One region of the Candidatus Jettenia sp. AMX1 genome, then DNA from elsewhere that is predicted to be linked to it. Evidence: riboswitches for the same ligand, from Rfam matches in the RefSeq annotation. Region 1 holds a riboswitch; each other region holds the start of a gene.
The links. A riboswitch is a leader RNA that binds a small molecule or an ion and turns the genes downstream of it on or off. The one in region 1 is predicted to bind cyclic di-GMP.
Positions count from the first base shown of each region.

Region 1 (6,875 bases):
ACTTCTTCCAATGGAACTTATTCCTGGATTAAATTGCCAAAGAGCCTTTCTACTCCGCCGGGAAACTACCCCTTTGTTATCGGGGCAGCCGAAGATGGAGTGACATGGGATAAAGTAATCATCACTACGGATCCTTCTTATAATCCCACAGATACAACGGATAAGGATGATGGTGATGTAAGAAAAATAAATGTCGCTATAGACCGAGGGAATGATGACGTGGAGGAAAGAGGTGGCGATGATGATATGATAATGGACAGTACAGATCTGGAACTGGTTGAGGATAACGATAAAATACAGAAAATTGGATTGAGGTTCAATTCTCTTGACATTCCATCAGGAGTTGTGATCACCAAAGCCTATATACAGTTTACGGCTGATCAACCAGGCTCAGAGGCGACGACTCTTGTAATAAAAGGTGAGGCTTCAAGCGACGCTGATCCTTTTGATAGAGATAATGGCAGTGTCTCTTCCCGGAATAAAACGGCAGCCTATATTACCTGGAATCCTGCTTCCTGGGATAAAGAGGGAGAATCAGGACAAGACCAGAAAACACCGGACCTTACTTCCATTGTTCAGGAGATAATAAATCAACCCGATTGGGCAGCAAACAATGCAATGGTATTTATTATTACAGGCACAGGAAAGAGAGTGGCAGAGTCTTACGAAGGCGCAGCAGAGCATGATGACCTTAGTAAAGCTCCCCAATTATATGTCGAATACCAGGAATCATCTGGTACGGAGAGTAGTGTTGATGTCCTCATATCAGACTATAAAGATGATGTTGAAGAAATGGAAGATGGGACCATATACTCTAATAGCAGTGATCTCGAATTGGTAGAGGCTGCTACGAACCAAGCCGTTGGACTGAGATTTCATTCTGTCGCCATTCCACCAGGATCTGTGATTACCAAAGCCTACCTACAGTTTACGGTTGATGAAATAACCTCAGATGCGGCGAGTCTTACCATAAAGGGCGAGGCCTCAGGCGATGCCAATCCTTTTGTTATCGATAATGGTAATGTCTCTTCCCGGAATAAAACGGCAGCCCATGTTATCTGGAATCCTCCCGCCTGGAATACCGAAGGAGAATCAGGACAAGACCAGAAAACACCGGACCTTACTTCCATCGTTCAGGAAATAGTAAATCGGTCCGGCTGGTCTGAAAACAATGCAATGGCATTCATTATTACAGGTACAGGAAAGAGAGTGGCTGTATCTTATGAATGTGCCAGGAAAAATGAGAGCCCTGAGAAAGCTCCTAAATTGCATATTAAGTACGAGAAAAAGTAAGTTCTTTTCCCAAAGTATAGTTCTGTGGAAAATGTAGGGAACAGACTGGCCTCATCTTTTTAAGATGAAGCTGGTCTGTTTTTATGATTAGAGAAGTGACTTGTGAATGAAATAATCAATACATAATTTAGTTGATAGCTTATCGGTTTTCAAAAAGCTTTATCATTTTCCTTGAAAAAGATATCATTTTTTGTATAATTTACCGAACCTGTATAAATAAGTTTTAAATTTACAGCACTTCTGATAGCAAACAGGGTAAATTTTGCAGGAATTGGTGTACAAAATAGACAGGGTTTCAAGCGTGATATTTTTATTTAAGCCTGCTGTGTAATGTTTTGATAAGCGAGTTATGCGCCAGTAGCTCAGCTGGATAGAGCATCGGATTTCTAATCCGGCGGTCGAGGGTTCAAATCCTTCCTGGCGCGTTGTTTATTACATAAATATTAAGTTTTTTCTCCTATAGAGTGTGGTGAGCGTAGCTCAGATGGTTAGAGCATTAGACTGTGGCTCTAAGGGTCGCGGGTTCGAATCCCGTCGCTCACCCCATAACATACTGATATCAGTCTGGTTTTCTTTGCTGCTTCTCTGGCATTACATTTACAAGCAAGATAGTTCATAACAAATAGCCTGTATTTGTCATATCTTGCTGCACAGACATCGACATGTTTCAGATGTTGATGAGTATTTTTTCATTTGTAACCATTTCCAGAGATTCTTTTTGCCATATTTATCACAGTCAGGAAACTTAACCACCACCGTATCCCTAGTACTGTCGGACGAAAGGAAGGGGAAGAGATAGGCCAACCTAAACTATATAGATCCAGTGCCTTACTCTATCCAGAATTCCCATTATCATTAGTCGGTAATAAGCTCTCAGTTTTATTATTAATTGCGTTAAGATTGCTTTCCACAATTCTTCTTAACAATATATACATAAATGGTTACAAGTGTTATGTAAAGTATGAATGTTAAATATCATTTTAAATTTGAGGAGTAATAATATAGGAGTAATAATAAATGAAGGTGTTTGATAGGATTGAGATTAATCCGCGAGTATGTAATGGTAAGCCAGTAATTAAAGGCACCAGGATACCTATATCAGTAATTCTTGAACTGATAGCAGAGGATAAGTCATGGCAAGAAATACTCGATGGTTATCCTGAGCTGACGAAAGGCGATATCTATGCAGCTTTGCATTATGCAAAGGTATCACTTGATCATAGTGAATTAGAAGAAATTAATGTCTAAGCCGTTAAAATTATACTTAGACCAAATGTTTCATGTGAATGTTGCCCAAGCTTTGCGTGAACAAGGATGTGATGTATTGCGTGCTTCTGAAACGGGCCAGGCAAGAGCGGACGACTATCAGATTTTAGAAAAGGCAATATCCGAAAATCGTATATTAATTACCCTTGATGAGCATTTTGGAGATTGGGCGGTATTACCACTCAGTAGCCATCCAGGGGTTATTCGAATTAAGGTGAATCCAACCACTTCCGGAAAAGTTATTAAACTTCTTTTGCATTTCTTACGCAAGAATCATACATCAGAACAATTTAAAGATCATTTAGTTATACTATCAGAAAAATGTGCAAAATGGATTCTAACTGTAACATATTAATAATAAAAAGCTTAAGAAAAAGGTACGACGAGTTCGAATCCCGTCGCTCACCCCATTACTCTTTTAATCAAAAGGGATCACGTTTGTGATTCTCATACCTTACAATAAAGATTCGCTCTCTGTGTCCATGCTTGTGAAGTTTATTGTACATCCCCTGGATTTAGCCAGCCTGATTTAAGTGAATCATAAGAGCTTGCCTGACTCCATTAACCATCCAAAATTATCTCCTTTTCAAGTAGTTACTATTCCTCTCCATGATAGTCTTCAAAATTAAAAATAAAATAAAATTGATTTTTTTGTGTTCTATGATATATTCACGTAAACGTAAAATAAATTTTACTTTGCTATACATCATTATATAGTAATGCTTTAAAATCATATGGGTAATTATAGATAAGGTAAACTAAAAATATAAAATTTATTTAGATTCATTATGAATGCGTAAAGTCTTCCGATAAAGGCAAACTCTGAGTAATCAGGGGGCGCAAAGGAAAGGGTCTTGTAACCGTGGACAGTGTTCGTGAACAGTGTCAGTATAAGTAAAAGACACTTACACCCATAACTGGAACGATGAAAATAAGATAGCCTTACTGCCGAAGATATTTCTATAAATATCTTTGCAGTAAGGCTTTTTTGTTTTATGGCCAGCAGGAAGAGATTTCTCATAATAACTACGTATTAATTTTAAAGTATTTATTATAACAAAATTATCACAGGATGTAGATAGAAAGTTAATGAAAAACAAACCAGTTTGCCTTTATTAACGACCAGGGTATTGTCATCTGATAAATTAAGGGGGGGATTTAAATGTGCTGTGCGTACTGGCGTAAAATTCTTTTAATCTACTCAATGCTCTTTGCTGTGTTTATTTCCCTTTTTTCACTCGTAATCAACTCAGCAACATTTGCTCTGGATACCGATGCTTACGTCAGCCTGGTTCGGTCTGTAGAGACTGGTTATCATAACATCCCAAACCCTGCGGGTCTTGCTTTCTCTCCAAGAGCCAGGAAATTCTTTATTGTGGATGCCCCCAAATCTGCCTTGCCTTCAGCAAAAATTTTCGACATCATGATGATGACTTCTTCTGGTGATTTGGTTAGTTCAGTTCGTACACAGATAACGGATCCTGTTAACATAGCTTTTGATAGCAAGGCCAATCGCTTGTTAATCTATCAGCCGGCTGTCCATAAATTGATTGCCGTAAAGGCTATGGCTGACGGCAATCTGGATCCTGCTAAGGTTACTAGTTTTGATGCCCGGAAGTTTGGTCTTCGGAGGCCTAACGGTATGACTATTGACCCGTCCAGCGGAGGTCTTTTTATCCTTGATAGTGCTGTGCCGGAAATTATCCATGTTACGCCAAATGCGGATCAGGGTTTTGATGATGCATCGATTTCCTATGTATGTTTAGAGCAAATCGGCATATCTGATATTCGGGGTATTGCCTTCAATCCTGCCAATGGCCATCTCTATATCCTGAGTTTTACTGAGAAAAAGCTGTACGAATTCACGAAGTCAGGAAAGGTTGTTGCGATACGTGATGTATCAGAATTTAATCTCAAAAACCCACAAGGTATGATTTTCGCTCCGAGTGGAGATCTAACGGATGATCCATCACAAATGAACCTGTACATTGCCGATTACGGTCCTGACAATAAGAGAAGCCAAAAAGCCCATGTGTTGAAAAATGCACAGACATATGATGGTAAAGAAAAAGATGGAAAGCAAATGCAGGGTAAAATTGTTGAGTTATCTCTTACTCAAACACCTGGTGTGGCATCTACAAGCAGCTCTTCCCTGGTGCAGACTATGGATCTCTCTCTACTTTCTCCACCCAGCCCGGATCCGGCAGGTATTACCTACCTTTTATCCTCTAATACGCTCCTTGTTTCTGATGGTGAAGTTGATGAAATGCCTATCTTTGTCGGTGTTAATCTTTTTGAAATGAGCCTGACCGGTAACTTACTGGATACCCTCAGTACAACATCTTTTTCGTTTGAGCCGGCAGGTTTAACGATTAATCCTGTTAATAAGCATCTCTTCTTTACTGACGATAATGTATGTAAGGTATTTGAGTTAGACCCCGGGGTTGACGGACTTTATGATACCTCGGATGATATAGTTACTTCTTTCAGTACGTCAGACTTCAGTTGTTTCGATCCTGAGGGGATTGCTTACGATAGCACACAAGGAGCACTTTTTATAGCAGATGGTGTGAGTTCTGAAATCCATCGGGTTGCACCGGGAGATAACGGTGTTTTCAATGGTGTGCCACCGACGGGTGATGATCGGGTGACACATTTCGATACGGCGATTCTTGGAGTGACTGATCCTGAGGGTATTGAGTTTAATCCGGATAATGGCCATTTGTACCTGATCGGTAAGCCTCCAAATATATTGGCTGAGATAACAACATCAGGTACCCTCAGGCGGGTGTTTGATATTTCTGCTGCGAATGCCCGGAAACCGGCGGGCCTTGGCTTAGCTCCCGGCAGTTTAGACCCCAATATCAAGAACATTTATATCGTTGACCGGGGAGTTGATAATGATCAAAATCCAAATGAAAATGATGGCAAAGTATATGAAATATCTCTGCCTCCAATTTCGCCGGGCAATCAAGTACCCACGGTTGATGCTGGATCCGACCAGACAATTATCTTACCGGCGGATGCCTCTCTGGATGGCTCTGTTTTTGATGATGGTCTGCCGAATCCTCCCGGTGCAGTGACCGTTACCTGGAGTAAGATTCGCGGGCAAGGTATTGTTACCTTTGCTAATGCCAATGCTATTGATACGACTGCCAGCTTTCCGGAAGTGGGAACGTATGTGCTTCGCCTGACTGTTGACGATGGTGAACTAATCAATAGCGATGATGTAACCATCGTTGTTTTGGGTAGAGGCGATGAAGAATTTGTAGACGTCAGGGTTGCAGCCAGTACAGATGATGCGGAAGAGAAATCCACAGGTAATGTGGCGCTCACGAGCGCTGATCTCGAAATGGTTCTTGATGGAAGCGACCAGACCGTGGGGTTGCGCTTCAATGGAATCAATATTCCAAAAAATGCCATAATTATTAATGCATATATTCAATTCAAGGCTGATGAGAGAAACTCGGAAGCAACTTCGCTTTCGATTCAAGGCGAGAATGTTGATAATGCTACGACGTTTACCTCTGTTAGCAGGAATATATCATCCAGACCGAGGACAATAGCTGCGATATCATGGTTTCCTGCGCCATGGACAAAGCTGGGAGAGCTGGGTCTTAATCAGCGGACACCTGATATATCTTCGATTATTCAAGAGATTGTGAATCGGTCAGGTTGGTCTAGTGGTAACTCATTAGCAGTTATTATTAGCGGGACTGGGAAGCGTGTAGCCGATGCATTTAATGGGGATACAGGTGGGGCGCCCTTGCTTCATGCGGTATATTATTTAGCAGATCACCAGCCGCCAATAGTTGATGCAGGACCGGATCAGACGATTGCACTGTCTGGCCATGCTATTTTAGATGGTACGGTATCTGATGATGGTTTACCGAGTCCGCCTGGATCAGTAATCACAACCTGGAGTCAAATTAGCGGGACTGGTGAAGTTACCTTTGGCGATATAAATGCCATAGATACAACGGCAAGCTTCTCAGAGGCAGGGACGTATGTGCTCCGCCTGACAGCCGATGATGGCGAGTTGATCGAAAGTGATGATATTACCGTTGTTGTTAACGGCGCCACTATGGTGAGAGAGATCCGGGTCTCAGCCAGCACAGATGATGCAGAAGAGAGGCCTTCAGGTAGCATGCTACTCTCCAGTACCGATCTGGATCTGGTATTTGATAAGTACAATCAAATAATAGGTATACGTTTTAATGGGATTACTATTCCGGAAGGTGCTACTATTACAAATGCCTATATTCAGTTTAAGGCAGATGAGATAACCTCGGAGGCAACTTCACTAACGATTCAAG
Region 1 covers NZ_SZPP01000015.1:198,501-205,375, reverse strand. Annotated here, with positions in the region: partial or broken gene FBQ94_RS06460 (right-handed parallel beta-helix repeat-containing protein) at 1-1,293, shown strand, start outside; tRNA gene FBQ94_RS06455 (tRNA-Arg) at 1,645-1,718, shown strand; tRNA gene FBQ94_RS06450 (tRNA-His) at 1,763-1,839, shown strand; gene FBQ94_RS06445 (DUF433 domain-containing protein) at 2,311-2,541, shown strand; gene FBQ94_RS06440 (DUF5615 family PIN-like protein) at 2,534-2,914, shown strand; cyclic di-GMP riboswitch class I at 3,364-3,512, shown strand; partial or broken gene FBQ94_RS06435 (PKD domain-containing protein) at 3,722-6,875, shown strand, end outside.

Region 2 (8,065 bases), on a different contig from region 1:
CATATTTGTACACATAAAATGCATGGTAAAAATGGGGAATTCTTGCCCACTCGTAGTTTAACTGATCATCAATAACTATGCCCTTACCCAGATATGTTTCAAGATTTTTCCGGTATATGCCGGTTATGCTTTTTGCGATCAGTGCCTTGCCGGATTCGGCCATCTCATGAATATCTTTTTCGAAATTTGCGAACATGGTCTGTCTGTAGAAGGTTGCCTCTATGCGTTTCATGTTGTGATACAGAAAAAATTTCCTCTCTTCACTGGATTTAGCAATCTTTGACATATGATCAAACAGCAAAGCTTCATTAAATGTCGATGCTATCTCAGCCAAAAAGATTGGATTTTGATAATAGATGTAGGGTTGATTTTCAATGGAGTAGTCCCGATGCAGGCAATGGCCGAATTCATGGGTAAATGTTGAAACATCAGAGAATTTTTCCGTGTAATTTAAAAAAATTAATCCCCTGCTCGCATAACTACCCCAGGAGAACGCCCCTGATCTCTTGCCGGGGGATTCAAATACATCAATTACCCTCGCATGAACAGTAGAATCGTACTTCCTGAGATATTCTGCGCCGAGGGGTTCAAGCGCTGTACGAACCAGATCGATTGCTTCTTCATAGGAATATTTCTTATCAACCTCATGAACCAGGGGAACATAATTATCATAGAAGTGTAATTTTTCAATTCCAAGCTCTTCCTGTTTCAGGACATTGAATTCACTGATCGCATCAATATTCTCTTTTACAACCTCAATGAGATTACTGAATACCGTAGTTGGCACATAATCGGGAAACAGAGACATCTCCAGCATAGACGAATAGTTCCGAACCTTCGCCAGTTTAATATTTGCAAGTACATGTGCTGCATAGGTATTTGCCAGGACGTCAATATTCTGCCGGTAAGGCCGGTAATAAAAATCAAACACTTTTTGCCGGAGAGCCCGGTCGGGTGATTCCAGCAATTGCGCATACTTTGCATGAGAAAGACGAATTATTTCTCCCTTGTGTTCAAATTCCCCGAACGAAATATTGTTATCATTATAAGCCGAAAAAATATCATCAGACTTATCCAGGGCAATTTTCAGTTCCGCTAAAACAGTTTCCGTTTCTTCAGAAAGGATATGAGGATTGTACCGGGCATAGCCTTCCAGGAAGAAGCGATACCCCGCCAGATGAGGATTTTCATGAATCATGGTATCGATATCATTCTGTGATAAAGAGGACAGCTCTTTTTTAATGAAAACAGTTTGTGCGGAAATCTTTGAGACGAGCAGTTCGATACGCCCTTTCATCTCTTCATATCTGGCGTTTCGGGTATTCTCAAAAAAGCGGACATTTGCATACACATATAAATTTTCTCTCATGATAGAATGGTTAACATAAAACTGCATAAACTGCTCAAGTTTACGGGGATCGGCAAGAGAGCCTTTGAACTTGAGAAGCTGAGGAAATTCTTTTTCTACCTTGCAATAGTCTTCTTCCCAGCTATCATCCGATACATACAAAACAGACACATCCCATTTATAGGTATCTTCTATTTGATCCCGGATTTTAATCTTACTCATATATTTTTATTTCATCATCCCTTCTTTATATTCAAATATGTATGGCAGTCTGCGTAAACCTGTCGCAATAGCCGGACTTGCCGTAGTATGTCTTCTCTAGTAATCCAAAACAGAGAACAAAAAATTGGTTAAAAAATCAAATAAAAAATCCCAATATCCTTTTACCGATACTGGGATTCCTTATTTTGTTATTATAATTATATTGAGTCGATTACTCTATATTCTTTTATATACTATAACTATTTAGTTGTTTCTACTTTAAAATAAGAGTACGCTTTTACATACATTTATAATTTAACAACTTTTGCTGCCTTATAACCCTTTTGGTCTTTAATAACCTCGAAGTCGACCTTATCTCCTTCGGCGAGAGTTCTAAATCCACTACCTTGAATTTCGGTCTGATGTACAAAAACATCAGTTCCGTTATCCTGAGTAATAAAACCAAAACCCTTTTTGTCATTAAACCATTTTACTGTTCCAGCTGCCATTCAAATCACCCCCTTTAAGCATGAAAAAGTTAAAAAATAAAAAAAGGCTACAATAGTTGCAACTATTGCAGCCTTATTATCACATCAAAACATATAATACGAATCTTGTAATACAGCCAAAAGTCAACTATATTCACTATATTACTACATATCACATGTTAAAACAATACTAAATAATAATATATTTTAAATAATATATTTTATAATCTGAACCTTTCAAAATTAAAGGACGTGTAATTCACTAATTTTGCGAAAATGATGACCGTAAATTGCAAGAGTAACAGAGAGCGATAACAATTCCCGGCGATGAAAAGACGTCCATAATAAGAGTTTCCAAAATTGGGTACGCTCATTGCCCATGATACCAATGTGGTAGATAACACGAAATAATGCTAATATATGACTAAATTCAAATTGGGCTTTAACCTTTGGCATTTTATATTCGCGAAAAAAGGTCTTTATGCGCTGATAATAGTTTTCAGGGGAATAAATATATCTCAATATATTTTTATATCCTTCCTGAAATGTATCCATGTCCATGGTAGGAATAATGTTCGTTGTGCCGTCTACATTATCCCCCGACATCTGTCCAAGTAAACGCCCCTCTTGCTTTAGACGTTCGTATAGTTTTGTTCCTGCAGGGGCCTGAAGCAGCCCAATCATTGCTGACACAATCCCGCTTTTCTGTATAAAATCAATTTGCCGCTGAAAGATGGATGGAGTATCACTATCAAAACCTACGATAAAGCCTGCTTGTACCTGCAGTCCGGCTCGCTGAATACGCCGCACGTCTTCAATTAAATTACGGTTTTTGTTCTGTTTTTTGTTACATTCTGCCAGGCCATCCGTATCCGGCGTCTCAATCCCAATAAAAACCGCATCAAAGCCTGCTTCAGACATCATTCGCATCAAGTCATCATCATCAGCCAGGTTGATAGAGGCTTCCGTGTTAAACGGTATCGGTACATGTTCTTTTTGCCATGTAATTAAAGCAGGAAGCAATTCTTCCTTGAGGTTTTTTTTGCTCCCGATGAGGTTATCATCTACGAAGAATACGGGTCCGCGCCACCCCATACGGTAGAAACTATCCAGCTCGGCAATGATTTGTTCAGCGGTTTTGGTACGTGGGCGTCTTCCAAATAATGATGTCACATTGCAGAACTCGCAGTGATATGGACAACCCCGGGAGTACTGTATACTCATCGAGGCATATTGCCTCAGATCGGCTAATTCCCAAAGAGGTGTCGGGGTCTCCTGAATATCAGCAAACTGAGATGTGGTGTATATCCGCCTGGCACAATTATTATTCAGATCTTCTAAAAAAGGCGGCAAGGTTAGCTCTGCTTCGTTAAGAACAAAATGGTCGACATGCTCAAATTGCTCATGCTCGCTCGTGAATAAAGGCCCTCCGGCAACTACCTTAAGGTTGGCTTCCTTGCAGCGTCTGATGATCTGCTGAGCCGACGTTCTTTGTATAACCATACTGCTGATAAATGCATAATCCGCCCATAACAGATCTTCATCCTTGAGTCTTGTTACATTGACATCAACTAAACGTTTTGACCACTCAGGTGGGAGCATTGCAGCAACTGTCAGTAATCCTAGCGGCGGAAAGGAGGCCTTTTTGCGTATGAACTTAAGTGCATGTTTGAAACTCCAGAATGTATCTGGGAACTCGGGGTATATCAACAGTATATTCATTATGTTTGTCAGAATAACCTCAATAAATATTAAAAATACTCCTACACAGCTAATTATAATCTTTACCTTTTATAACATAAATAAACATGATGTCAAATGCAAAAGGAAGGGAAAGGAAATTCGATGAGAATTTTCCAGTAATATCAAGAGGTTAAAGGAGAGAGATGCTTCAAAAGGAGAACGGAGAAACCTTTGAGCTTATGCTGATGTTCAAGTCACTACAGGCTTACAGAAATGTGAGATAAAAGATATCGGGTAAAGGCGCAACCTTTGACCTCTGCATTCTCAAGTTCATAATAGTAATCTTTTGAGAAGGAGTTATTCTGCCGCAGGGTTTTATTTAAGTTTTTATTATAATAAAAACTTAAATTTTTCGGCAGCTTTCAGGATGATGTCTATACCCCTATCCAATTGATATCTGGTATGTTCAGAGGTAATAAATATACGAATACGTGCTTCATTTTTTGGTACTGATGGAAATTGCAGGATACTTCCATCAAAACCTTCTCTCTGGAGAAAGTCGTTGAGTTTTAAGGTATTTCGTTCTGAGCCAAAAATCACCGGAACAATCCAACTTTTACTATTTCTCATATCAACTTTTCCTGCAAGTTTTTTTCTAAAATACGCCGCATTTTCCCGTAGTAATCTGCGCCTCTTCTCGCCCTCAGGCCCTGACGCCAGTTCGAGCACCTTAATCATACCACCGGTTACTGCAGGATCTAAAGCGCAGGAAAACATGCGGCATTTTGCATACCAATTAACGTAACGGACTACCTCTTTTTTTGCGAGTAATGCGCCACCAACCCCACTAAATGCCTTACTAAAAGTAATGACATAAAGATCGATGTCTTCTAAGACGCCAGACTCTTCACTGACTCCTCTGCCATTTTCACCGGCAATCAGAGTTGAATGAGCCTCATCAACAAGAATGCTTGCCTGATAATTTTTAACCACCCGTACTATATCACTAAGGTCACCATAATCACCATCTGCACCATATAGACTTTCGACGCAAACAAGAACACGTGATTTTCCATGGGAAACTTCTTGTAAAACTTGTTCGAGATGTTCAATATCATTATGTCGAAAATAGGAGCAGTTTGCCCCGGATATCTTCGCCCCTTCAAGAATTGATGTATGAACCGATTGATCCATTACGATATGATTTCCCGGCTTCATGTAAGCCTGTATAACACCTACGTTCGCGCTATAGCCAGAGGGAAATAATGATATTGACCGGTCGTCTAATCCAAAAAAATGCGTGAGATCCTCTTCCAGCTTTTTATGAATACCATACGTACCACTGATCACGGGTGAACTAGCCGCACCAAGACCATAGGTATCGAGAGCATCTTTTGCCGCTGCAATTACATCAGGATGATAGCCAAATCCCAGATAGTTATAGCTGGAAAAATTCAATAGTCTCATTCTATCACCCGTTTCACGCTGGATTTCAATTTCGGTTTTTTGCGCCCCAAGTCTTGGCGATTCAAATGTGTATAAACCATCCCTCGTTGCACTCTCTACCCATTCGTTAAAATGCTTTATTTCTGTCAGTTCAGATCCGGGATTGCCGATAAACATATCATAGGTATAGTTCTGATAATTTTGAGATTTATCATCAGACTCTGCCTGGAATTTAACTTTACGATTCTCCAGAATTTTACGGGTAAGCTCACGTTTTTCTTCTGACGATATACTTTTTGCATTAACAGAACTCATGAAAACCTCCCTTTTCTATGAAAATACCTATTACTGCTCAATATCAGATAAGATTTGTAGAATCCTACTTTCTACGAAGAATTACGTAGTAATAATACAACAGAAACACAAGATTAATCCTCCCTTCCCTTGATGGGAGAGGGCTATGGTAAGGGTGCACAATGAGATTGTTTTCTTTCCCTTATTCCCGTCCCACCACGGGGGAGGAGGTACTGAATTTTCTCGTATATATACCGTAATTACACAAAATCAAGCTGAGAGCTTCCCTTGATTTCTCCCTTGCAGAGGAGAGAAAAGGGGTTATAAATTTCAAGTTCAGATAAAACAAAAAAACCTTACTTCGAGAATATTAAGTCAAATATTCTCAGAGTAAGGTTCTCTGATTTATTTCGAATATATTTATCATGTTCGGTAGTAGGGCTATCTTTCATTCATAGGAGAGACGCATCATGATGCGCCTCTGCCAGTGTAATTAAAGATCCTTTACTTTGCGTCCCCTGATCACTCAGGGTTTGCCTTTATCGCTCTGTCTTAATTTTTAAACGCTACCTATATAACAAGTATGTTGTCTTATGTCAAATAAAATAATATTTTTATTTAAAAGCTATAAAAGAAGTGACGAAAAACTAACCTGATTTCTTGGATCGTTTTAGTTTCTTTCCCAGCCTGAGTATCGATAGGAAGCGAGGTACAAACTGATCAAATAGGTGAAAAGAATTATTTCTCCTTACCATTTTACTTTGATTCTTAAGATTATCTTTCTTTCTTGGATCAAAACGGTCTATAGGATCATCAACAAGCTCTCTGGTGTCTTTATCTCGTTCATCAAGGATAAAAGACGGGACAGATTCTGTTATCCTCGTCCTCCGATTCAGCCTCATATTCGAATTGTCACCTAACTTTGCGATAATCTTGAAGTCAAAAGCCCTGATCATTTCTGGTGTAGCTCCAAAAGCAAAATTTACACAGCCATAGTCTGAAGATACAATTACATGGGCTAGTTCTTTTAAACCATTTTTATCAAACGGAATATAGACCGGTTCACCTATGGATAGTTCATCAAATCTCTCAAGGGTGAATTTTGATGTTTTAATTAATTCTGCAAGCGATTTATCCAACAAGTCGAGTTTGAAAAAACAATCCTCCGATGCACGACGCACGATGTCATCAGCAGCAGGAAAATCTACTTTTCTCCACGTATTTAACAAATTCTCACCATCGTAATTAGCCAATATCCAGGGAAGGATAAACCAAAAATGCCTTCTGTACTCAGGGGGAATGCTAATGCCCTGTAAATGGTAAATGTTTCGGCCATCTTTATCTTTATGGTTTGATAAACCGCAACTCACAAGAAACGTAGTTTGTAAATGGTTTAAGCAGTAAAGAGGCAAAACCGGCGATTTGCAGAAAGCATTTTTGTACTTATCATACAGATTGTAAAGCTGATTTAATAGCTTAAGACTATCTGAAGAAATTTTCGGTGGAACAATCATCCATCGATAATCTTTCGATAAAGAACGGGAATATAAAAGTTCCTGGTATTTCATTTGATCTGCCTTACCCTCTCCATTGCTTTGCCCAAGAGCGGTTCTATATGTGTCTCAAATTGGCTTAAAATTTCGTAATCCTTATTTTTTTCTTCTAAAATAGCTCTGGCGATACTCTCGGCATCAGGCTTACGCATGATGAGAGACCAGATTTTATTTACCAGCCCCGCTTTTTTCAGGATTTCTGAAAGTTCTTTTTCCCTTTGCCTTATACTCTTGCTGGCTTCCTCTCTCATCTGCTTTAAAGTTTGCCCTAAACAATAAAACAAAACATGTTCTGCATTCACCGGTTGTGGAAATCCCACAATCTTATCTTCGGACCTAAAAGGATGTTTAACATCCTCTGTAGGAGTAACAGACCGATGAACATTACCCTCTCCTACTGCAGAGACAGGAACAATACACCCCTCCCAGGAGGGATTTTGCTTCTGTAAAGATACCATCTGATTAAATACTTCCAGGCCCCGTTCAATCAACGGCGCATAATTGTCAGTTTTCCACCTGGCATCAACCGTATCTGCCTTTGTTAACATGATTACAAATATTAAATTCCTATTCGGATAAATCCTGCTATAGGTTGTGAATATCTCATGGATCCTGCGTGCTCCTGACCGATGTCGTGCTTCTTTAATATTCGGATAATACGTCAGGACAAAGGCATCTGCAACCAGGATAACAGCATTACTGAGTTCAATATGAGAAGCCAGGTCAGTAATTTCAGATCTGACCATATCCGGGGATTCCTGAGTATCCGTTGTATCCGTAATTTCTGTTAAAATACCTCCGCGATAATCTATCCAATCAAAATAGGTTACCGGCCTTGAATTATGATACACAGTAAAAGGCCATACCGTTGTCTGCTGTGTACCGTCAGGCCATTTTAACTTATCGGCAAGTGAAAACCTGCTAAAATCGCCAACACTCAATATGGCTTTATCAAATTGCTGTACAGAACGCGGGGCAATGTAAAAACCTGCCTCATTTTGCCCTGCATCTCCAAGCGTTTCATAAAGTGCTGACATATATGCCGTTTTGCC
Region 2 covers NZ_SZPP01000074.1:2,422-10,486, forward strand. Annotated here, with positions in the region: gene pepF (oligoendopeptidase F) at 1-1,570, opposite strand, end outside; gene FBQ94_RS16660 (cold-shock protein) at 1,858-2,058, opposite strand; gene FBQ94_RS16665 (B12-binding domain-containing radical SAM protein) at 2,281-3,639, opposite strand; gene FBQ94_RS16670 (aminotransferase class I/II-fold pyridoxal phosphate-dependent enzyme) at 4,111-5,481, opposite strand; cyclic di-GMP riboswitch class I at 5,889-6,008, opposite strand; gene FBQ94_RS16675 (hypothetical protein) at 6,108-7,028, opposite strand; gene FBQ94_RS16680 (hypothetical protein) at 7,025-8,065, opposite strand, start outside.
Region 2: another riboswitch for cyclic di-GMP. It lies ahead of FBQ94_RS16670 (aminotransferase class I/II-fold pyridoxal phosphate-dependent enzyme); the one in region 1 lies ahead of FBQ94_RS06435 (PKD domain-containing protein).

Region 3 (9,628 bases), on a different contig from region 1:
TTTTCTATCTGCACTCACAATAGGTCTTACATCAAAGGTTGTTCCTTCGGGAATTGTACCGATAACAGGAGTTACGACACCTTCGGCAACGGAAGTACTTTGAATATAATTCGTAGTTTTAACAACAGCAATATTACCACGCTGGGTATTAGAGAGTGTTATTCGCGGTGATGTAAGTATTTCCGAGTCCTTACTTTCCTGGACGGCGCGTATAAATCCTTTTAGCATACTATTATGTAAGATGGAATAATTGAGCGAAAGCCCACTGCCAGCAACCAGTTCGCTAATATCTGCTTCAGCGCCTGTATCGATAGAGGTATCATCACTAAAAAATTTACTGAAATTGCTGCCTATATCCTCAAGAAATTCATCAGTAACGGAAATAAAACGGGCTTCAATATTTACCTGAAGGTTCTGTGACGACCTTAAAGAAGCCAAAAGGTTCTCAATCTGCCTATGAACGAATTTACTATTAACCACTACAAGGTCTCCCGGGTGACCCACCCTTGCAATGATACTCCCTTCGCCCTGACCAGGAATATTCATGTGCCGCTGACTGTTGGGAATAGCAGCGCCAATAACATGAGTACGATATGACCACGATGCTGGTTCGATAGTAGTAACAATCAATTCGATCAGATCCGATACCCGTTCCGAAGGATCTTTTGTTTTAACCGTTTCTTTTTTTCGCATGCTCAATTGAGAGGAAGATGCTGTAATATCAAATTCAAGGGGATCCTTATCATCCAGGTTGATTAATATATCCCTTACATCATAAACTCGCAGTTCCGTTTTTTGTTTATAAATATGCAAGATATCCCCTTCAATTACATACTCATATCCCTTTGGCAGGATATACTTCAAAGCTACTCTCAATGGCACATCTTTCAGTCTTAAGGTAATATGAACATCTCCCGCTTCTGAATCAATAATCATATTAATATTTGTCTTTTCCCTTAAGAAGATAACAACATCCTTCAAAGGTGTATCTAAAAACTCAAAGGAGATGATCATATTCAGGGCATCTTCAATTTCCTTTGGAGGGGCGCTTTCCACAGGATTGAGATTCATTTGAAGCTGTTCTGTCTTTCTTTTATTTTCTTTTACAATCTTATCTAAATCGGGAAGTATGCGATCTGAAGCATCTTTCCACTGTTCTTTTGTAGGAAATCTCAGGATTTCCTGATAAGGAATGGATAATTCTCTCAGATATTCGTTGCTTTTCAACTTTTCTTGTGCATCGATAGTTTTTAAATATTCTGTAATATGCTCATGCCTTATATCATTCAGCTTTCCTTTTATATATAATACTTTTTTATTCAGAGGGTCTATCTTAAGCATGAAATCTGCTATTTCTGCAGCATCATCATATCGTCTCTCGTAAATGGCAGTGTACACATCCCCCAGTAAAGCTGATATATCTTTATGCACAGGAGGAGTAACTATCGTTTCTTTTTGCACGCCAACGTTGCTCTGTATTTTAGACAGCATCCTCTTTCCCTCAAGGCATTGTCGTGATTCTTCCAGTAATATTTGCGCCTCTCTATTGGCAGGTTCTAACAAAATAGCTAATTCCAGCGCCTCAATAGCATTCGGATAATCTTTTAGCTCAAAATATATTTTAGCAATCTTAAGATAGTGATTGTTGAGCGGAGAAGATTCTGTTTTTGAAGTATCCTGTGCGTCTATTTGATTCGATGCAGAAAGCAACAAACCTATGTTTAAGATAATAATTAAGATTATATTTACCATATTCTGTGTGTGTATTCTTTTAAAATAACCCTGCCAAAAATATCTTTCAATGAGTTAAAGAGGTATTTGTTAGTGGATGAACAATAACTGTTTCTGTCCCCAGATTTACAAATTCTCCTATCCACAAGTCATACGATTTGCCTTTCTTATATTCAAACACAATTTTTGAAGTTGAAATCATCTCTGCCTCTTCTGTAAGTGAGGTACCTAAGAAATTATTCTCTTTATCCCGAAGAACACTCGCCCTTTTCATCATAAGCGGTTTTTGCGCACAAGGAACTATTTCGATCAATTTACAACGAGTATCAAAATCTATCGTTTCCCCTCTGATCGTCTTTTTCTCACCTATGGTTTTCCCCTTTTCGACGATAAAACTTTTCGTCCACCAGACATCCTTATACAATCTCCTGACCTGAATCAAGGCCAGTTCCGGAGTGCCCCCTTTAAAGATAAATTCTCTATCTCCCGGGACATCAACCTTTAAATGCGGATAGGCTTGTAATTCTGCTTTCTTTAATAAATCTTCCATGGTAATATCCGAAATTGATTCTCCTTTTGCAGGCTTACGAAAGATTTTGAACTGTTGCAGGAAATTTGCCTTGGGCGGCGTTGCGAATCGCAATTCGAGCTGCATTGCCTCTGTGAGTTTTGTACTTATTGCCGGAGGTCCGCTCATCTTTAGTTTTCTTTCGATAACATCCGATAGTGATTGTAATTTTGTAGTAACCTTATGCGTTTTTCTTTTTAATACCATGCTGGTAGAGAACACCGTATAGATAAAATAACCTACCGCAATACCGAGAACAAATTTCTCAATATATTTGAATAGAAAGTTCTTTGGTCTCATGATTCTATAAAAACAGCAATAAAAATTTATATTTCAATTTCCTGCGGTAAGCACTCTTACTTATGTTTTATAGTCAATAACATACGCATCAATAGTAACACCAATCACGGGATACGATACGGAATGGTTAGTATCCCGGATTAAAATATTTTCATCTTCGCCTGGTGAACCAGGATTAAGATTTTTATCTGTACTTACGATACTAATGCCCTCGATAACAAATGGAATATCCGATCTAAGAATTTCATACAAGAGGAATTCTATACAATCCGCCCGTAACTCAACGGCAAGGGTAACAGGCACAACGGTATAAAGATGCGCAAAAGAGGAATCATACGAAGATGATACTTCCCGGAAACGAATCTCTTTAATTCTGGTAATTCCTGTGGTATTTGTAGCAACATGAACGAGTGCTTCTATGATCCAGAAATTTTTTTGTACTGGTAAGATAGTATCCCACACCGGGATGTCATATCCCCAGCTTTGAAATGGCAAAACACCTTCACTTATAGCGATATTATGTGCCCGTATCTTTGCTAATAATGCGGAAGTTCTTTTTACATACTCATTCTTCCAGAGCGCCTCATCCTCTATTTTCGTAAAACCTTTTTCTGTATCTCCTATTACAAAAAGAGTTTCTAACAGATCATCTCTTCCTTTAAGAAAGGATCTGCATTTTCCAATTTCTTCTTCATATAGATCTTTCTCTAATTTTTTTGACTCAATCCATGTATTGTTGTAAATATTTTTTTTTAAAGCATATTTTTCCAATGCAACGGATAAATCCTCCAGGGCTTTGTGACTTATTCTGTATTGATTTGAAAGTGGATAGATATATACAAATAACAGAATAATCAAGCTAAGAAAAACAATGCTCATAGCTATCCAAAAAACTAATCGTCCGGAAAAAATACCCGAAAAGATATTCTTTAATTGTGAGAAATTTAGACCTTTGCCAATCTTCATACATGAGGCCTTCTATAACTTTTATCTCTTATTAAATTAATATGTAGGGCGAGGCTTTAACCTTGATTCCCCTCATACGCATCAAGCTAAGAATTTTTTATATTCAAAAGCTTTATTACGAACACTCTCTTTTACCCCTTTGGTGCTGTTGTTATGTTATGACTTATTTCCAAGGCCTTCAGCCTTGGCTATACACTTTCAGCTCTTCAGGCCTATGATGGTTCTTGTAACTTGTAGTAGCTTAATCGCTTGTAGTAGCTTGTTCCCAAACTCTTCCCCATTTACATGAGGACATGGTTTGGGAACACAATTGCCGCGAAACTCTGTTTCGGGAATCCAGAGTTCTGAGAAATCATACGATCAGGTACTTCTTGATTCGGGAAACAGAGTTTCTCGAACATGCGCGTTCCCAAACAGTCAGACCGGGTCAAATGGACATTCTTTGTTCATATATAGAACTTATTAATTTATACACTACAATATACTGCATAGAAAATGCGGTTAAAGGCTCATTTGACCCAGTCTGAGTGTTTGGGAACAAGTCGGGTAGCACTTAGCTGATGCATATGCGCTTCCTCCCCCGGCTGAATACATACACAGGGTTAGTAATAAGGCCAGTACCAGACAAATACAAACCCATAGAGACACAAGATTTTGCGTCTCTACGTAACTTATGATCTCTCAGAGGAAGTTGAAGTTCCAGGTACTGCTAACAGCTTTTCCGTTTCCAACTGTATCTCATGGTGTGATTTTATAATCCAACGTATTTCAAAGCTGATATAACCTTCCCGTTCATCCTTATGTTCTATCTGACGACATGAGCCTGGAACAATTTCTACGTTTTTGAATGCCGGAACTTTTTGATCAAAAAGGGTTACCCCCTGAAGGGGTCTCAGGATATGTTCTTCTATAAAACCCATACTTGGATCTCTGCTTTCTCCTTTTATATCCATGAGAAGCAGTTTTTGGGAAATTGCAGGTTTTACCGGCGTGTTTGTCTTTTTAGTTTGAAAAAATACTGATGATGTCTGTTTCTCATTAGTTCCAATCTTTACGGTATCCGCATCTACCCATGAGGATTGTATACTCGTTACCGATACATTATCGGGTACCAAAGCCAGTAGGGTATCCAATACTTCCATCCAAAAAAACCGGGAAGAATCAATAGAGGAGATAAGATCCAGCGCAGATTTGCTTGTTTGTGCCTGGGCCTCAACATCCTTATATCTCCCTTCAAGCCCTTTTATATTTTGCAATATTTTTTGGTGATAATTCTGAGAATTATTCAGATGATTAATTTGTATATGTAATCCACAGTATTGAACAATAAGTGACAAAGCAAAACAGCCAATACTGGCTACGGCATAAGGCTTTTTCTTAGATATCTCGGCCGCTTTGATTAATTCCGGTGGTAATAAGTTTATCTGTATTCTGCCTAATTTCAGGCCTTGCAGCGCCAGTCCTAAAGCAGTGTTTAAATTCACCAGGTTCTCGGTAAAACAGGCAGGATTAATAGTATCTGATACTTTTAGATTGTTCAGGACATTAAGAACTTTTACCTCATATTTAAAATTATCGGCTATAAAGTTTATATTGAGTGGATCTTTAAATTTGCTTCCCGTTAAGAGAAGGGTTTTAAAGCAAACAGTATCTTTCGTTAAGGATTTATAATATTCCATCGATCTCTGTATTTCCTTCACAAGATCAGTATTTATTGTGGAAAAGGAGACGCTTCTCAACCAAAGATGTAAGTTGTCAACAATGATCAAATCCGTATTTTCAGTTTCTCCATGTATGATTATCGTTGCACCTCCGATGTGCCGATCAAAAAGAGCAAGGTTGTAGATAGCCAGGGGTGTAACCTGTAAGGCGTTTATCCTGGGTTTAAGGGATGCAATATTTGTCAATATATAATCAAGCGTCGTTCTTTTTGATGCGAAAAGTCCAATTTCTATGCTTTCCATATTGGGATTTATATCAGATAGCTGCTGGTAGCACCATATAATATCTTTAAAATCAAAAGGAATTTGTTGTTTTGCCTCGTAATTAACAATATCTTTTACTTGTTTCCGGTCTACAGGGGGAATGCTGATAAATCGGGACAATATAAAATGTCCTGGGATAGATACCAGAACAGTATCTGACCTGGCAATACGATGCTTTGCCAGAAAAGTTTGAATAGCCTCTTGAATGTGTATTGATTGTAAAAGATCTCCATTCGGCGGTACTGGAGAATATTCAATAACATCAAAGTCTTCCACCCGTAAACAACCAGATGTTTGTGCAATCTTTACTGCCTTAAGAGCATAGCCACCAATGTCTAAGCCCCATGCAGCTTTTGTCTTATTCTCTGTAAAGACCTGTGAGAGTTTTCGAACCTGCGACAGCTTCCGAATAGGTAAGCTAAACTTTTTGAAATCAGTTCGTAAAAAAGGAAGTCTCATATTACTGTTGTGAAAGAGAAAGATTTCCGTGCATCAGGGTAAATTCTATAAAAACAAAAAAGCCTTACTCCGAAAACGTGTATACAAACAGTTTCGACAGTAAGGCTCTTGTTTGTTTTATCTGTATTCATCATGTTCGGTAGTAGGGCTATCTTTAATTCATAGGAGAAACGCATCATGATGCGTTTCTACCGGTATAATTAAAGATCCTTTACTTTGCGTCCCCTGATCACTCAGGGTTTGCCTTTATCGTTCTGTATCTATGATCCAGATGTTTGCTTATATAACATCCGTGATGTTCTAAGTCAAACAAAAACTGGAAATACTTTAGACTATGAAATCTCCTTAAACTCAATTTCTCCGGGAAAACTGTCTCTTCGGGTTCATTTATTTACCCTACCTGTAAATTGCTCAAGTACCCTTTCTGACAGACGTATTATATCATTATCCGGGGATACATGAACCCAATGGATGTCTGAAAAACTCCGGAACCAGGTCATTTGCCTTTTTGCAAACCAGCGCGTTCTTTTTTTCATTACCTCTGTAGCCTCATAAAGGGTATATTTCCCACTGAAATAGTTAATAACCTCTTTGTATCCGAGCGCCTGAGAGGCCTGTTTACTTAACCCCGACGGATTATGTAATAAAGTCCGTACTTCATCTATAAGTCCACGAAGAAGCATACGGTCTATACGTGCTTCTATACGCTTATACAAGATATCACGATCGTGTTCAAGAGCAACTACCAGGCAATCATATTTCGGATTCTTATGGCCAAATTGAGTTTGAAAAGAAGAGATGCGCTGCCCTGTCGTCTTATACACTTCCAGCGCCCGGATAACCCTTTTTTGATCATTCGAATGTAGCTTAGTGGCAATCTCGGGATCTACCTCAATAAGTATTTTGTGAAGGTAATCGGAACCTTTTTCTTCGGCAACGGATCTTAAGTAGTTCCGGTATTCCCAGTCCGCAGGTGGCCCCTCAAATAAACCGTCTACAATAGCCTTTAAATAAAGAGCTGTTCCACCTACAACCATACATGGTTTGCTCTGTTGATAAAGTCTGGAAATAACTCCTTCTAAATCTTTCACATATTGTCCTACGCTATATTCCTCCCACGGCTCTACAATATCAATTAAATGATGCGGAATGGTATTTCTTGCGGTACGAGAAGGTTTTTCTGTACCGATATCCATACCCCGATATACCAACATAGAGTCAGCGGAAACTATTTCAGCACCAATACTCTCTGCAATCTTTAATGCAACATCCGTCTTCCCGCTCGCCGTAGGTCCTGTAAGTATCCAAATAGGAATAGCCATAAGAGTTGTACAAAAAGTATATTTTCTCTAAAAGAAAGGATTAAGAGCTAAAAATTCATTACTTTTGCTATTGTAAATAATTTACAGGGAATGTGCACGTATAAAAATAACGGTAGGAATAATCCTGCGATTTTTTTTCGTGAAAAGAAGAGTATGTTACCCCGTTCTTATCTATGGTAAATGTTACAGCCCCTTCACGATGCGCCTGCAAGGTTTTGATATGATTCTTTTGCAAGATATTCAGCGTAGTATGAGAGGTAATAGTGTTACTTGAATTAATAAAGGAGTATACTGGTTGCACAGCCTTAATAAACAGTTCCAGGTTATGGAGAGAGGAACCGTGATGAGGTATCTGAAGTATTGTCGACTTGATTCCTTCCGACCTTGATAAGATCGATTCTATGCCCTGTTCCTGGATATCAGCACACAGAAGTACTGTATGTCCAAGGTATTCAATTTTTAAAACACATGAATTATCATTTATTGGGGTAGTACGAGAATGAAAAGGCGGAGGATGTAATATTTTTACCACTGCCGGCTCAAAACCTTTTAAGTCATCGCCGGAAGAAAGAACATCGGTACAAATATTCCTTTTATCAAGCATGGAGAGTATTCTTTGACCCACATTTGATGAGAAAAGATGGCGCTGTGAATAAACAGATTTTATAGAAAATCTTTCAAGAAGAGATGGCAGGCCGTTCCAGTGGTCCTCGTGCCCGTGAGAGAGAATTATCAGGTCAATTTCTTTGATCTTTTGTCTCCATAAAAAGGGAGCTACAATGTATCTTCCCACATCATGATTTTGCCACGAGCCAACATCATACAAGATATTTTTCCCGTTTGGAAATTGAATAAAGGTAACTCCACCATGCCCTACATCTAAACAGGTAATCGTTAAAGAATTTTTGGGAAATTTGAGTATGCCGGCAAAAATCAAAATATGAGCACTCAGAAGACCCCATATCACAATTCGGGCAATACCCAAAGACAGATAGTTGTGATAGAAAAGTAATACAATACCTGTGTAATAAAGAATAATTTCCATCTGTGAAGGTCCAACAACATAAAAATACGAGCATGGTAAGGATGCCAGGCTTGAGACAAGTGATTCTAATACTATATCTGTATGAGATGCCAGCCATGCAGATGTCGCTGCCAAAGGAGGGCATATTATCCCCAGCGTCAATAGCACGATACCACAAACGATGATGACCCAGAATAATGGGAATACCAGGATGTTCGTGATAGCTATAAACGGTGTAACAAGATGAAAATAATAAGCCGTGAGAGGTACGGTCGCCAGCCATGCAGCAAGAGAAATACAGATAGATTTACGAAGATATTTTTTTAGAAAAAATAACCGTCCCCGCTCGGTCTTTCCTTGTAGTTTCTCTATAAATAAAGCAGTTTTAAATACTGTGCCTTCAATTTTTGATGGTCCATAAACAATACCCATCGTTGCCAATACCGATAGCTGAAACCCGATATTAAAAAGATCTGATGGATTCCTTATAAGGATAAAAAATATGGCGGTAAAGATACCACTGGTAATATCCCACTGCCTGCGTACTAAAAAGCTACAGAAGAAAATAATGGCCATGATACTGGCGCGCAGCACCGGTGGGTTAAGCCCGGTTAAAAAGGCATAGAGAATAATGATAATAAGGATAATCCCTGTTGATAGTGTTTGATTGATCCCGAATAAACGCAACGGCAAAAGCACGGTAAAAACTACAATCCCTACATTAAAACCGCTAATGGCTATGAAATGGATGATGCCTGTTTTCATAAAGTTATCAATCACCTCGCCTGAGAGGTCAACCCTGTTGCCTAATAATATGCTGCTGATCAAGGGCGCACTGTTGCTGAAGGTATGGGCATAAATGGTATTATTCAGGTAATTGTTTAACGCAGAGAGAAAACTATATATCCAATTCGTATGATACGAGTCTTTGACTTTTATATTATTCGTATGTACCACAGTCATTAAACACCGGATTGATGGCAGTTGCCCCTGCAAATATCTTTTGTAATCAAATTCACCCGGATTGGCAGGAGATTTTGGGAGGAATGCATAACCAAAAAGCTCCAACCTCTGACCATACACTAACTTGTTTAAAACAGGGAGGGGATGGCCTGTTTGTATAAGTTGATCTTTTGATAGATAGAGATTCACTTTGATAGCGCCGGATATGCTTTTCCATCCCGATAGAGTTTCTATTTTTTCTGCCTGGAGAGTAAAAGACATCTTATAGTCCGGTTTATAAAAAGTGTGTTTTGGTTGGAATTGAAGTAAC
Region 3 covers NZ_SZPP01000004.1:10,818-20,445, forward strand. Annotated here, with positions in the region: gene FBQ94_RS01305 (secretin GspD/PilQ domain-containing protein) at 1-1,752, opposite strand, end outside; gene FBQ94_RS01310 (hypothetical protein) at 1,799-2,599, opposite strand; gene FBQ94_RS01315 (hypothetical protein) at 2,660-3,565, opposite strand; gene pilM (pilus assembly protein PilM) at 4,237-6,009, opposite strand; cyclic di-GMP riboswitch class I at 6,145-6,264, opposite strand; gene miaA (tRNA (adenosine(37)-N6)-dimethylallyltransferase MiaA) at 6,393-7,331, opposite strand; gene FBQ94_RS01330 (DNA internalization-related competence protein ComEC/Rec2) at 7,399-9,628, opposite strand, start outside.
Region 3: another riboswitch for cyclic di-GMP. It lies ahead of pilM (pilus assembly protein PilM); the one in region 1 lies ahead of FBQ94_RS06435 (PKD domain-containing protein).